Linked DNA regions of Casimicrobium huifangae. The protein of the gene in region 3 interacts with the protein of the main gene of each other region in a pairwise test. Links are inferred from orthologs where the notes say so. Each region holds a gene or a part of one and is shown on either strand. Other genes may lie near its edges.

The links.
Region 1: the proteins of acpP (region 3) and FKL89_RS02710 interact in binary tests that used the Escherichia coli proteins (3 or more experiments, as listed by UniProt). The link is inferred for Casimicrobium huifangae from one-to-one orthologs.
Region 2: the proteins of acpP (region 3) and plsB interact in binary tests that used the Escherichia coli proteins (3 or more experiments, as listed by UniProt). The link is inferred for Casimicrobium huifangae from one-to-one orthologs.
Region 4: the proteins of acpP (region 3) and FKL89_RS16920 interact in binary tests that used the Escherichia coli proteins (3 or more experiments, as listed by UniProt). The link is inferred for Casimicrobium huifangae from one-to-one orthologs.

The regions. Positions count from the first base shown.
Region 1 is NZ_CP041352.1:590,387-593,435, forward strand. What follows is about bases 56-3,034. They hold FKL89_RS02710 (alpha/beta fold hydrolase), read left to right. Parts: upstream 56-1,101; coding sequence 1,102-1,968; downstream 1,969-3,034. Other genes in these bases: FKL89_RS02700 (tRNA (cytidine(34)-2'-O)-methyltransferase), read right to left, coding at 56-228; FKL89_RS02705 (ComF family protein), read right to left, coding at 263-1,039; FKL89_RS02715 (methyltransferase domain-containing protein), read left to right, coding at 1,965-2,897; pbpC (penicillin-binding protein 1C), read right to left, coding at 2,902-3,034. Outside these bases: more of FKL89_RS02700, read right to left, coding at 1-55; more of pbpC, read right to left, coding at 3,035-3,049. UniProt on the Escherichia coli protein: The physiological role of BioH is to remove the methyl group introduced by BioC when the pimeloyl moiety is complete. It allows to synthesize pimeloyl-ACP via the fatty acid synthetic pathway through the hydrolysis of the ester bonds of pimeloyl-ACP esters.
Region 2 is NZ_CP041352.1:418,942-422,192, reverse strand. The notes cover bases 1-3,181. They hold plsB (glycerol-3-phosphate 1-O-acyltransferase PlsB), read right to left. Parts: upstream 2,782-3,181; coding sequence 220-2,781; downstream 1-219. Other genes in these bases: miaA (tRNA (adenosine(37)-N6)-dimethylallyltransferase MiaA), read right to left, coding at 2,778-3,181; leuC (3-isopropylmalate dehydratase large subunit), read right to left, coding at 1-163. Outside these bases: more of miaA, read right to left, coding at 3,182-3,251. UniProt on the Escherichia coli protein: Catalyzes the transfer of an acyl group from acyl-ACP to glycerol-3-phosphate (G3P) to form lysophosphatidic acid (LPA). This enzyme can utilize either acyl-CoA or acyl-ACP as the fatty acyl donor.
Region 3 is NZ_CP041352.1:1,965,767-1,968,834, reverse strand. The notes cover bases 13-3,010. They hold acpP (acyl carrier protein), read right to left. Parts: upstream 1,631-3,010; coding sequence 1,394-1,630; downstream 13-1,393. Other genes in these bases: FKL89_RS08995 (hypothetical protein), read right to left, coding at 2,822-3,010; fabG (3-oxoacyl-ACP reductase FabG), read right to left, coding at 1,768-2,499; fabF (beta-ketoacyl-ACP synthase II), read right to left, coding at 57-1,301. In the rest of the region: more of FKL89_RS08995, read right to left, coding at 3,011-3,068. UniProt on the Escherichia coli protein: Carrier of the growing fatty acid chain in fatty acid biosynthesis.
Region 4 is NZ_CP041352.1:3,749,811-3,752,866, forward strand. Bases 47-3,032 are described here. They hold FKL89_RS16920 (YbgC/FadM family acyl-CoA thioesterase), read right to left. Parts: upstream 1,773-3,032; coding sequence 1,320-1,772; downstream 47-1,319. Other genes in these bases: tolA (cell envelope integrity protein TolA), read right to left, coding at 47-98; FKL89_RS16910 (ExbD/TolR family protein), read right to left, coding at 111-515; tolQ (protein TolQ), read right to left, coding at 649-1,323; ruvB (Holliday junction branch migration DNA helicase RuvB), read right to left, coding at 1,769-2,806. Outside these bases: more of tolA, read right to left, coding at 1-46.

The DNA.
Region 1 (3,049 bases), 1.4 Mb from region 3 along the record:
CGTCACCCCCTGCGTCGCGAGCGCGGTCTTGCAGGCCGACCAGTCGTCGTGCACCTGCATGGTGGCGTATTCGTGATAGTCGAGCCCGGCGCGACGCATGCGGGCGTCGTCGAGCGGAAAGCCAAGCGGGCGCACCAGATGCAGCGTAGCGCCGGTGTTGGCGCACAGGCGGATGACATTGCCGGTATTGGGCGGGATCTCCGGCTCCACCAGAACGACGTGAATCACGGCGCTAACCCTTCGCTAATCACTGCACTGCGCATCAAGTCACTGCCCGGTTGAATTTCACGGTCCGCTCGCGCCGCCGCAGCGGCTGCACGCGTGCCAGCACCAGCGCATCCACCTGCGCGGCCCCGGCAGCTAGCGCTACGCGGGCCAGCTCGTTCAGCGTGGCGCCGGTGGTGAGCACGTCATCAACCAGCAGCACTGATTCACCTGCGAGTGAACGCGTTGCCGCGAAGGCGCCGCGAACGTTGCGCCGCCGCTCGATCCAGTTCAGCCGTTGCTGCACATCGGTCTCACGGATGCGGACCACGGCATTGTTGTCAACGTGCAGATCGGCGTCGGCGAAGCGGCGCGCAAATTCGCGCGCGATCAACAGCGCCTGGTTGTAGCCGCGCGCTTGCAACCGCTCTGGCGCCAGTGGCACCGGCAGCAAGGTCGCGCCGCGGGCGAACGGCCAGGCGTGCCCGTCCAACGCATCCTCGGCCGCCCAGCGGTACACCGCAAACGCATGCCTGTACTTGGCGGCGAGCAGGGCCGCATCAAACGGGAAGGCATATGACCACGGCGCCAGCAGGCGCTGCCACTGCGGCGGGCGTTTCAGGCAGCGGCCACAGACCTGGCCATGCACCGATGCCAGCTGACAACGCGGGCAGGCATCGGCGCCAACACGCGGCAGCGACGACGCGCAGGGCTCGCAGATGGCCTCCGGCCCGGCGTCGCCGCAGAGCAGGCAGCTTTGCGGCAAGGCACGATCACGCACGCGCGCCAGCACCGGCGCGGCGGCACGGCGGACATCCTGATACAGCGTGCGCAATAAAATCGTTGGCTCCTGTCGGTTCGGACCCTAAGCTCGCGCTGGCGCGACGCTGGCCGGATGTGACCGATTTTCCCATGTTGCCCGAGCCCGATTGCCGAGAGATGCTGCTGCCGTCACTACCTGTTGAAACGATCGCTGCCGAGGGCGCTGCAGGCCGCGATCAGGCGACGCCGGTCGATCTGCTGCTGTTGCACGGCTGGGGCTTGCACAGTGAATTCTTTCGGCCGTGGGCATCGTTACTGGCACCGCAATGCCGCATTCATCTGATTGATTTGCCCGGCCACGGACACAGCCCTGCGGTCGAGCCCTACACACTGGATGCGATGGCTGCAGCAGTCGCGAACGCGATGCAAGCAGTGGCGCCGACTTATGCTGTAGCTGGATGGTCACTCGGCGGCGCTGTAGCGCTACGGATGGCGATCGACTTTCCAGATGCCGTCAGCCATGTTGTCACGCTGGCGTCGTCGCCACGCTTTCTGCGCGCGGACGACTGGCAGCACGCCACTACGCCGCATGCGCTGGAGCTGTTGCGCGCCGGGCTTGCCCGCGACTACACCGGCACGCTGGCGCAGTTTTTCGAACTCAACATGGCAGGAAAATTCCGTGACCACGCCGACGCGCTGGCAGCGCTTGCAGTGAAACGTCCCGCCGTGCGTCCCGAGGTGCTGGCGCCGGGCGTCGCGCTGACCTCCGGCGTTGATTTGCGAGACGAGGTGGCAGCCATCCGCGCACCGCTGCTTGCCATCTCCGGTCGCCTTGATCGACTCAGCTACAGCCAGTCGAGTGCCTGGCTGGCACGCGCGACTGGTGGTCAGCACGTCGAACTGCCACATGCGGCGCATGTGCCGCATCTGTCGCATGGCGACGAGGTGGCCGCGCATGTACTGGCGCATCTGTCGTTGCCGCCCGGAGGCACCAGCGCTTGAATCCGAATCCGCTTGACCGGCAGGCCGTGCGCACCCGCTTTGGGCGCGCGGCGGCGACCTATGCTGAAGCCGCTGTGGTGCAACGCGAAGTAGGCAGCCGTCTGCTTGACCGCTTTGATGTCATGCGTCTGACGCCGACGCGCATCGTGGACGCCGGCTGCGGCCCCGGCACGCACACTGCTGCACTGGCGGCGCGGTTTCCGGCTGCCACGATCACGGCCGTTGATCATGCGGCGGCGATGGTGGAGCGAGCCGTGCCTTCCGTAGCAGCCCCCGAGACATCGTGGCTCGGGCGGCTGCTGGGACGCGGCCAGGCGATGGCCGCGCCAACGATCGAAGGCGTCGTATCTGACTTGCGGAGCATGCCGCTGGTGCGCGAAAGTTGCGACGTGGTGTGGAGCAATTTCGCGCTGCAATTTGTGGATGATCTCCCGGCCCTGTTTGCCGAGTGGAGCCGCGTGCTGAAGGTGGGTGGCGTGCTGATGTTCACCGCGCCCGGACCAGACACCATGATCGAGCTGCGCCGTGCGATCAACTTGGCGGGCGACGATGCTGCATGCCGGGTACACCAGTTCGCCGACCTCCATGACATTGGCGACATGCTGGTACACGCCGGCTTCGCCGATCCGGTGATGGACATGGAGGTCATCACGCTGGAGTACGCGAGCGCGGACGCCCTGTGGCGCGACCTGCGCGCGATGGGTGTTACCAACACGCTGGCTGCCCGGCCGCGCGGGCTGATGACGCCGCGACGGCTTGCTGCAGTTGCTGCAGCGCTTGACGCCGGGCGGCGCGGCGGTGGGCCGATCCGCATCAGCGTCGAGGTGGTCTATGGGCATGCCTGGAAGGCTGCTGCCAAAAAGACCGCAGAGGGGCATGGCATCGTGCGCATCGACGACATCCGGCGCGGACCGCGCACGACGAAGTGACCGGCTAACGCCGTTGTCCGCGAACGGTCAGCAACACCCGGTCAAGTTCGGTCCCTGCGCTGTCGAGCAGTCGAATCACGTGATCGCCCGGCTGCGGGCTCCATCGAACAGGTAATGTGGCGCAACCCAGCGATGTGTCGTTGACCTGCCAG
Region 2 (3,251 bases), 1.5 Mb from region 3 along the record:
TGCGCCACGGCTGGCGGCCGGCCAGCTTCAGCCCCTCGAACGCCTGCGGGCTGGTGACTTCGTGCACCAGATGGCGGTCGATGTAGAGCAGCGCCGTGCCGTCGCTTTCGGTACGGACGACGTGTGCGTCAAAAAGTTTGTCGTAAAGCGTGCGGCCAGCCATGAGAACCCTGAAACGAAACCGGAAATCTTGCCGCGCCCGATGCGCGAACCCTGATTTTATGCGGTTGCAGCAATTTGCCCCGGCCGCCGTTGCGCTGCGCGCAACACGGCAGCACGGGTGTCCGGCGGTAACAGGAAAGCCGCCTCATCCGCGCGAGCCTTGAGTTCAGGCCCGTAATGCACGGAATCCGCCGAGTCGACCTGCAGCAGACCGACGCGCAACAGGGCATCGAACGCGGAGCGGAACTGGCTGCGATCCGAAAACTCCGGCGCGTTGAATACATGGGTCATGGCCAGATGCTGCGCTGCCTGCTGGCACAGCGCTTCCACGGCTTCGCGGCTTTGCTCGCCGCTGGGGGCGCGCCCGGCGAGCGCCAGCATCAGCGCGTGGCGGGTCAGCGCCGGGCGGATGGTGGCAGCGAGCAGTTCGAGATGCATCGCGGCGTCGGTGCCGGCAGGCGAGGCGCTGACCACAGCGGCGTCGGCTTCCATGCTTACCCAGCCATCACTGGCCATCGTGGCGAGCGTGCGTTCAAACGGCGGGAACAGTGTCGCATCGGGGCGCTCGGCGGCGGTCGCTACCGGTTCAACATCGTCATGCGTTGCCGCAACAGTCTCGGCCCGCCAGGGCGGCAGATACAACTCGGATTCGAGCAGCACATAAAGTTCTCGCGCAAGCCGCGCCAGCTTGGTCTTGCCGATCACGCCATGCTGCACAATGAGGCAGGCAATCAGCCCCGGCAGCGCAAAACAGTGCAGCACGTTGTTGCGGAAGTAGGTGAGCGCAACGGCCGCGTCGTCGCTGGCCATCACCACGTCGCCGAGCGCATGGCTTTGCCGCTGCAGGTAACCCAGCCGCGCCGTGTGAGTGATGGCTTCGACGCCGCTTACCGTAGTGGCGACGGCCTCCGGTGCAGTGCGCGCCTGCGCGGCCAGCCGTAGCAGCCGCTCGACGATATCGGCGAGCTGGGCAGCGTCGGCCGCGTGCTTGGGCGTTGCCAGCAGAGCCGTGGCCACCACCGCAACCGGGTTCAGATGCACCGCACCGTTGATTCGCTCGGCAATCTGCCGCGACAGTTCGGTCAGCGTCCGGCGACGCAGGTTCTTGTCGGCAAGCCAGTTGTCCATGTCGCGCACGCCCTCGGCGTCGAGCAGCTCGCCCAAGGCAATGGGCCGCGCGAAGCTGACGCCGACCTCGCCGTAGTGCTCGTGGCGGAGGTCGCGGATGGCACCGAGCAAGCCCCACACCGACTCCTTGCGCTTGGCGGCGCCGGCCAGCTCCTGCGTGTAGCTGCCACCCTCGATCAGCTTCTCGTAGCCGATGTAGACCGGCACAAACAGCAATGGCCGCGAGTGTTCGCGCAGGTAGCTCTGCACCGTCATCGAGATCAGGCCAGCCTTGGGCGGCAACATGCGGCCGGTGCGCGAGCGGCCGCCCTCGACGAAATACTCCATCGGGAAGCCGCGCCGGAGCACCTCGTGCACGTACGCGGCAAAGACTTCACCGTAGAGTTCGTCGCCCTTGATCGAGCGGCGCAGGAAGAAAGCGCCGCCACGACGCAGGATGCCACCCACGAGGGGCAGGTTTAGATTGGCACCCGCTGCGATATGCGGCACCGTCAGCCCCACGCGATACACAACGTAAGAGAGCAGCAGATAGTCGATGTGGCTGCGATGACAGGGCACGTAAACCAGCGTGTTGTCCTTCGCCAGCGCCTGCAGGCGATCAGCGCCGCGCACCGCGACGCCGTCGTAGATACGGTTCCACAAACGACCGAGCAACTGCTCACCGAGGCGTACCACCAGATACGAATAGTCAGCGGCGATTTCGCGGCCGATGGCCTCGGCGCGGCGCTCGACCCTGGGCACCGGCAGTTTCTTTTCGATCGCCTCCTGCGCGATGGCAGCCTGCACGCGTGGCTCGCGCATCATGGCACCGATCAGCGTGCGCCGGTGCGAGAGATCAGGACCAATGGCGGCCTCACGTTCATTGCGAAACTCGGTGCGCAGCAGCCGTGCCACGCGACGGAGAATGCGTTCGCGATCAAGACCCTCCACCTGGGCAACGTGAATCACCTCGTGCAACGAGATGGGCGCCCCGAACTTGGCCACCACCGCGCGGCGGTAAAAGATGATCGACAGCAGCTTGCGCAGTCGCGAGCGGCCGCCCCAGCCTTCGGCCGCCCACAGCCGCAGCAGGCGGATACCGCGCAGCGGCGAATCTTCGCGCTCCTCGCGCTCCGGCGCCCGTCCCCAGAAAATGCTCACCGGGATCAGCCGCACTTCGCTATTACGTTGCTCCAGTACCGCGTCCACCAGTCGGGTGAGCCGGCTGGCCGCGTCGCGACTTCGGTCATCGTGCAGGGCGAAGACCGAGTAGCGTTCGGCCAGCAGTGGCATCGGATCGTGTGAGGCGGGCACCGGATGCTTTCGGGTCAGCGCATCGAGCATCGCGGCATCGGTCACCGACGGTCGCGGCATCACATAGCAAACCGGCGCATCGCCGGTGATTGCCAAGGGTTCAGGGAACACCTGTACCTGCACCCAGAGCGACAGCAGGCGGCGCAGCGCGACGCGCAGCGAGCGTTCAGGAAAGCTCAGCAGATCGCCGCCGGTCATGCCTGGCCTGCCATGCCTGACCGGTGCAACCAGCTTTGCAATAGCGCCTGCGCCTTCACCAACGCATCTGGCGCATCGCAGGCGACCTCAACGCCAGGGAAGCTGCGCAGCCAAGTAAGCTGGCGCTTGGCCAGTTGCCGGGTGGCAAACAGCGCGCGGTCGAACATCTGCTCGCGTGGCGAGCGCTGTTCAAGCACGTCAAGCACCTGCCGGTAGCCGACGCAACGCATGGCCGGCAAATCGGGATGCAGGGGATAGTGGCTGCGCAGGCTTTCCACTTCGGCGACGAAGCCCTGTGCAAACATGGTGTTCAGCCGCTCCTCGCAGCGCAGATGCAGCCAGGCACGGGTCTGCGGCAACCAGCGGATGATGAAGAGGTCGAGATCGGCGAGCACTGAGCGCCGCTGCCCCTGCAAGCTGGACAGGGGCTTGCCGGTGAGCAGCCAGACTTCCAGCGCACGTTCGATGCG
Region 3 (3,068 bases):
AATACGAGGCGGGCAATGCCCGCCCTACATCGGGCGCGAAAGCAACCGTGTCTTCGTCAAATTCGCTTAAAGACCAGCGTGCTATTGGTGCCGCCGAAGCCGAAGCTATTGGACATGACCGTGTTGACTGCGACCTGACGTGCCGTGTTGGGCACCAGGTCGAGATCGACCGCCGGGTCCTGCTTGTGCAGGTTGATGGTCGGAGGAATCACGCCGTGGTACAGCGCGAGGATGGTGAAAACAGCCTCCACCCCGGCGGCGGCGCCGAGCAGGTGACCGGTCATGGACTTGGTTGAGCTGACCATGAGCTTTTTGGTGTGATCGCCGAACGCGGCCTTCACCGCCGTTGCCTCGGCGATATCGCCAAGCGGCGTCGAGGTACCGTGCGCGTTGACGTAATCGATGTCGGACGGGTTCATCCCGGCATTGCGCAGCGCATTCAGCATGCAGCGGCGGGCGCCATCACCGTCTTCGCGCGGCGCCGTGACGTGATAGGCGTCACCCGACACACCGTAACCGACCAGCTCACAATAAATTTTTGCGCCACGGGCCCTGGCATGTTCCAGCTCTTCGATGACCAATACCCCGGAGCCTTCGCCCAGCACAAAACCGTCGCGATCGACGTCCCATGGGCGGCTGGCGCCCTCAGGGTCATCGTTGCGGGTGGAAATGGCTCGCGCGGCGTTGAAGCCACCGATACCCAGTTCGCACACGGCAGCCTCGGAACCGCCGACCACCATGACATCGGCGTCACCGTATTCGATCTTGCGCATGCTCTCGCCGATCGAATGGTTGGCCGTGCTGCAGGCAGTTACCACCGCGAGGTTCGGGCCCTGAAAGCCGTACTCGATGGACACCAGCCCGGAGATCATGTTGATGATCGAACCGGGGATGAAGAACGGCGAAATCTTGCGCGGACCGCCCTCGGCGAGTGCCTTGCAGGTGTCCTGGATCATCGGCAGCCCGCCGATGCCGGAGCCGATCGACAGGCCATAGCGATCCGGGTTGGCGGGGTTGGGCGCGATGCCGGCGTCAGCAAGCGCCTCTTTCGCGGCGGCAATGCCGTAATGGATGAAGGTGTCGTAGCGACGCGCTTCTTTGCCCGACATGTACTTGGCCGGATCAAAGCCCTTCACCTCGCCAGCGATATGCGTGTTGAACGCCGTGGAGTCGAAGCGGGTGATCTGGCCAATGCCGGAGCGGCCATTGGTGATCGAGTCCCAGGCGGCGCTCTGGCCAATGCCCACGGGGCTCACGATACCGAGCCCGGTAACGACGACGCGGCGCTGTCTTGCTGTCATGGTGAATAACTTTTCGCTGAATCGGAAACAAAAGAAAAAGGCGGCTCAGTGGCCGCCTTTTCTGAGTAGCTCAAAGGCGGAGACCCTGAGACTTATTTCTTGTGCGAGTTGATGTAGTCAATCGCGAGCTGGACAGTCGTAATCTTTTCAGCTTCTTCATCCGGAATTTCGGTGCCGAAGGCTTCCTCAAGGGCCATGACGAGCTCGACGGTGTCGAGAGAGTCTGCACCCAGATCATCGACAAACGACGATTCGTTCTTGATGTCGGCTTCCGCAACGCCCAGTTGGTCAGCAACGATTTTTCTTACGCGGGCTTCGATATCACTCATGGCAAATCCTTAATGGATCCTTCAAAGAAAAGCGGCAAAAAAGCCGCAGCGGAAGCATTTTAGCAAACGCGATGTGACGACTAGAAGGCGTTTTCAATGTCGCAAATGCCGCTCAAAATGGCTGAACTGCGCGGAAATTACGCGTAATACATTCCGCCATTGACGTGCAGGGTCGTGCCGGTGACATAACCGGCGTGCTCGTCGCACAAAAACTTCACCGCGTGCGCGATGTCGTCCGGCGTACCAAGGCGACCCGCTGGAATCATTTCGACCAGCTTCGCGCGCTGCGCTTCCGGCAAGGCTTGCGTCATGTCGGTATCAATAAAGCCGGGCGCCACCAGATTCACGGTGATCCCGCGCGAACCCAACTCGGCGGCGAGCGATTTGGTCATGCCGATCAGGCCAGCCTTGGCGGCGGCATAGTTGACCTGCCCGGCGTTGCCCATCGAGCCCACCACCGAGCCAATATTCACCACGCGGCCAAAGCGAGCCTTCATCATCGCGCGGCTGACGGCGCGGGTGAGCCGGAACACGCTCTTGAGGTTAGTGTCGAGAACGGCGTCCCAGTCATCGTCCTTCATTCGCATCAGCAGCGTGTCACGCGTGATGCCGGCGTTGTTGACGAGAATGGCAACGGCCCCCTCCTTCGCCTCGATGTCCTTCAGCGCGGCGTCGATGGCGGCGGCGTCGGTGACGTTGAGCACGATGCCGCGACCGCCCAGCGGCGCCAGCGCCGCACCGATTCGGTCGGCGCCGTCCTGCGTGGTGGCGGTACCGATCACTTTTGCGCCGGCCTCGGCCAGCGTTCGTGCAATGGCCGCGCCAATGCCGCGTGTCGCCCCGGTGACCAGGGTCACTTTGTCCTTCATGTCCGATCCTCTCGCGATGTTCTCTGAGTTTTCTGCGCGGTGGTGACACCGCAAAGTGTGGACGGAATTAGAGCACGCGGGGACACGCCAAAGCATAGTGTCAACGCAGCATCGGGCCAAACAGCTTTTTACCGAAACGCCTATTCAATAAGGGCTGTATGGGATTTTTGCTGATTCTCGACTTTTTAATTTTCGACTGTCCAGCCCTTATTGGATAAGGCTTTTTTACGAAAGATGCCTGCTGTTGGCAGCCGTTCTGCGCTCACGGGGTGAATCGTCCGCGATCTGCGACGGATCCCCTGCGCGATAATGAACAGACGCTTTAGCGCTTGCCCGGTGATTGGTCGCCGCCGCTTTGGCCGGACGCCACTACCAACAGCGGCCACGCGGTGACGAGAAATTCCGCTGCGACCATGCGGTCGCGCAGTTCAAGCAGGTGCTGCACCGCGCTCGCGGTGGCCGGTTGCGTCAATTGCAAACCTTGCAGCAGGACACCACGCTCAGCCACCTGGCCGGTCGCGTCGATACGGTCGAGCCACTGCAATGCCAGCCGCCACTGCGCGGCATCC
Region 4 (3,056 bases), 1.8 Mb from region 3 along the record:
CAGCGTACGCTGAACACCAGCCCGCCGATCAGCAGTACGTGGACAACGATGGCGCCGATCCACGCTGCGGTCTTCGAGCCTTCGTTGTTGTTGCTCATCAGCAGGGCGCGCTAGCCGCCTTCTTTGGCGACCAGACCCACGCGCTTCACACCCTGTGCGTGCAAAGCGCCGAGCAGACCCACCACTTCGTCGTATTTGACGTTGCGGTCGGCCGCGATGACCACCGGGCGGTCCTTGACCTTCTGCAGCTCCAGCACCCGGTTCACCAGCGTGGCGCGTGTCAGCTTGCCCTGTGTCGCGCTGCCACCATCGCGCATCGACAGCGAACCATCGGCCTTCACCGTCACTTCGATCGGATCGGCCTGCGACGGCGTCAGTGGCTGCCCGACGCTGGGCAGCTCAATCTCGCCAGTACGCAGTGATGGCGTGGCGATCATGAACACTATCAGCAGCACCAGCATGACGTCGATGAACGGCACCACGTTGATCTGGCTGACGAGTTTGCGGCGGCGCACGGTCAGGCTCCCGATTGCGGGTCAGGATCGGGTAGGACGCCGGTGTTGGCAAGTCCGTGAGCCGCAGACAGTGCGAATGCACGGCAAGGCGAAAGTGACAAAGTCATGATCGATTCTGATCCGGAATCATGCGCTAGGCTTGCCGCTGAAGAATGTTCAGAAACTCTTCCGCAAAGGTCTCAAGCTGCGTGTTGATGCGATCGAGCTGGGCCTGGAAGCGGTTGTACGCCACCACCGCCGGAATCGCAGCGAACAGGCCGATGGCGGTGGCGATCAGCGCCTCGGCGATGCCGGGCGCCACCTGCGCGAGCGTGGCCTGGCCGACGCTGGCGAGACCACGGAACGAATTCATGATGCCCCAGACGGTGCCGAGCAGGCCGATGTAGGGGCTCACACTCGCCACAGTGGCAAGACCGGGCAACTGGTGTTCCAGGCCGTCCATTTCGCGCTGCGTCGCGGCCTTCAGCGCGCGACGGGTACCATCGACCACAGCTTCTTTCGACGCCGTTGCCTGCCGCTTTTGCTTGATGAATTCACGAAACCCGGCAGCGAAGACATCCGCTTGCGGCCCGAACTTTTCGCGCCCCTCGGCAATGCGGGCGTAGAGCTGGTTGAGGTCCGAACCCTGCCAGAACGAGTCGTCGAAGCCGGCGTTACGCTTCGCCGCTCGCTTGAGCACGCCGCCTTTGTAGAAGATCAGCCACCACGACCACAGCGAGAGCAGCACCAGCAGCAGCATCACCGCCTGCACCGGCACGCTGGCGCCGGTGATCAGGTGAATGAACGAAAGATCGGCGGTGGGTTTCATTCGGGTGCCTGCGCGGAAGTATTGGGCATCATGGCTTTCAGCGTATCGCGCATCGACTTCGGCATGCGCAGCGGGCCGGAGAGATCGGCGGCGATGAACGCTACTGTGACCGTCGCCGCGAATAACAGTTCTTCGCCACTCGCACCCTGCCGCGTGACGCGTTGGCGGATGACCATGCGGCTGGCACCCACCTCGGTGGGCTCGGCGGTGACAGTGAGCAGATTGCCCAGCGTTGCCGGCAGAAAGTAATCCGCCTCGACCCGACGCACCACAAACACCGCGTTCTGCTCGCGCTGGATCACGTCCAGCTCAAAGCCCGCCGCGCGCAGCCAGTCGCTGCGAGCGCGTTCGATGTAGCGCAGGTAGTTGGCGTAGTAGACGACGGCACCGACGTCGGTGTCTTCGTAGTAGACGCGGACGGGGATGCTGAACACGCTGCGAGCGCTCATTCGGTGAACAATTCGCCAGTACCCATCGCCGCCGGCGGCACCAGACCAAAGTGACGGTACGCCCGTGCGGTGGCCATACGGCCGCGGCTGGTTCGCTGTACGTAGCCTTGCTGGATCAGGAAGGGTTCGATCACATCCTCAATCGTTTCACGCTCTTCGCTGATCGCAGCGGCGAGGTTGTCCACGCCGACCGGACCACCGGAGAATTTTTCGACGATGGTGGCGAGCAGTTTGCGGTCCATCACATCGAGCCCACTGGCGTCCACGTCCAGCATCGACAGCGCCGCATCGGCCACCTCGCGCGTGACGTGCCCCTTCGCCTTCACTTCAGCGAAGTCGCGCACGCGGCGCAGCAGGCGGTTGGCGATGCGCGGCGTGCCGCGCGAGCGGCGCGCAATCTCCAGCGCACCGGCATCTTCCATGTTCACATTGAGCAGGTTCGACGAGCGGGCGACGATGCGCGACAGTTCCTCGTCGCTGTAGAACTCCAACCGCGCCACAATGCCGAAGCGGTCCCGCAGCGGATTGGTCAGCATGCCCGCGCGCGTGGTGGCGCCAATCAGCGTGAACGGCGGCAGGTCGAGCTTCACCGAGCGCGCGCCCGGCCCTTCGCCGATCATGATGTCGATGGCGTAATCCTCCATCGCGCTGTAGAGCGTCTCTTCGAGCACCGCGCTGATGCGGTGAATCTCGTCGATGAACAGCACATCATTCGGCTCAAGATTGGTCAGCAGCGCCGCGAGGTCGCCCTTCTTCTCCAGCACCGGGCCGGAGGTCTGATGCATCGTCACACCCATCTCGCGCGAGATGATGTGCGACAGCGTCGTCTTGCCCAGCCCCGGCGGGCCGAACAGCAGCACGTGATCGAGCGCTTCGCGACGCGACTTCGCCGCCTCAATGAAGATCGAAATCTGGCCGCGAATCTTTTCCTGGCCAACGTATTCATCAAGCTGCTTCGGCCGCAGCGCGCGCTCCAGCGCGTCCTCCTGCGTGCCCTCGCTCTTCGGCGCGATCAGCCGCTCGCCCGCGTCCATGCCTGCAGGCACGCGCGCGGAGGCGGCGCTTGCGAGGGAATCATCATGAATGACCATACAGGTATTGTATTGAGCTCCCGTTCGTGGTGAGCCTGTCGAACCATGAAGCCGTAAACCCCGTAGGGTACGTTCTTAACGCACCTCAAATTAGTCCCCTCTCCCCTTGTGGGAGAGGGCTAGGGTGAGGGGGCGGCGTTGCCAACCAAGTTGGCGGGGTTTACCAAGTCGGGGGTTGCCCGACAGCAAGTAA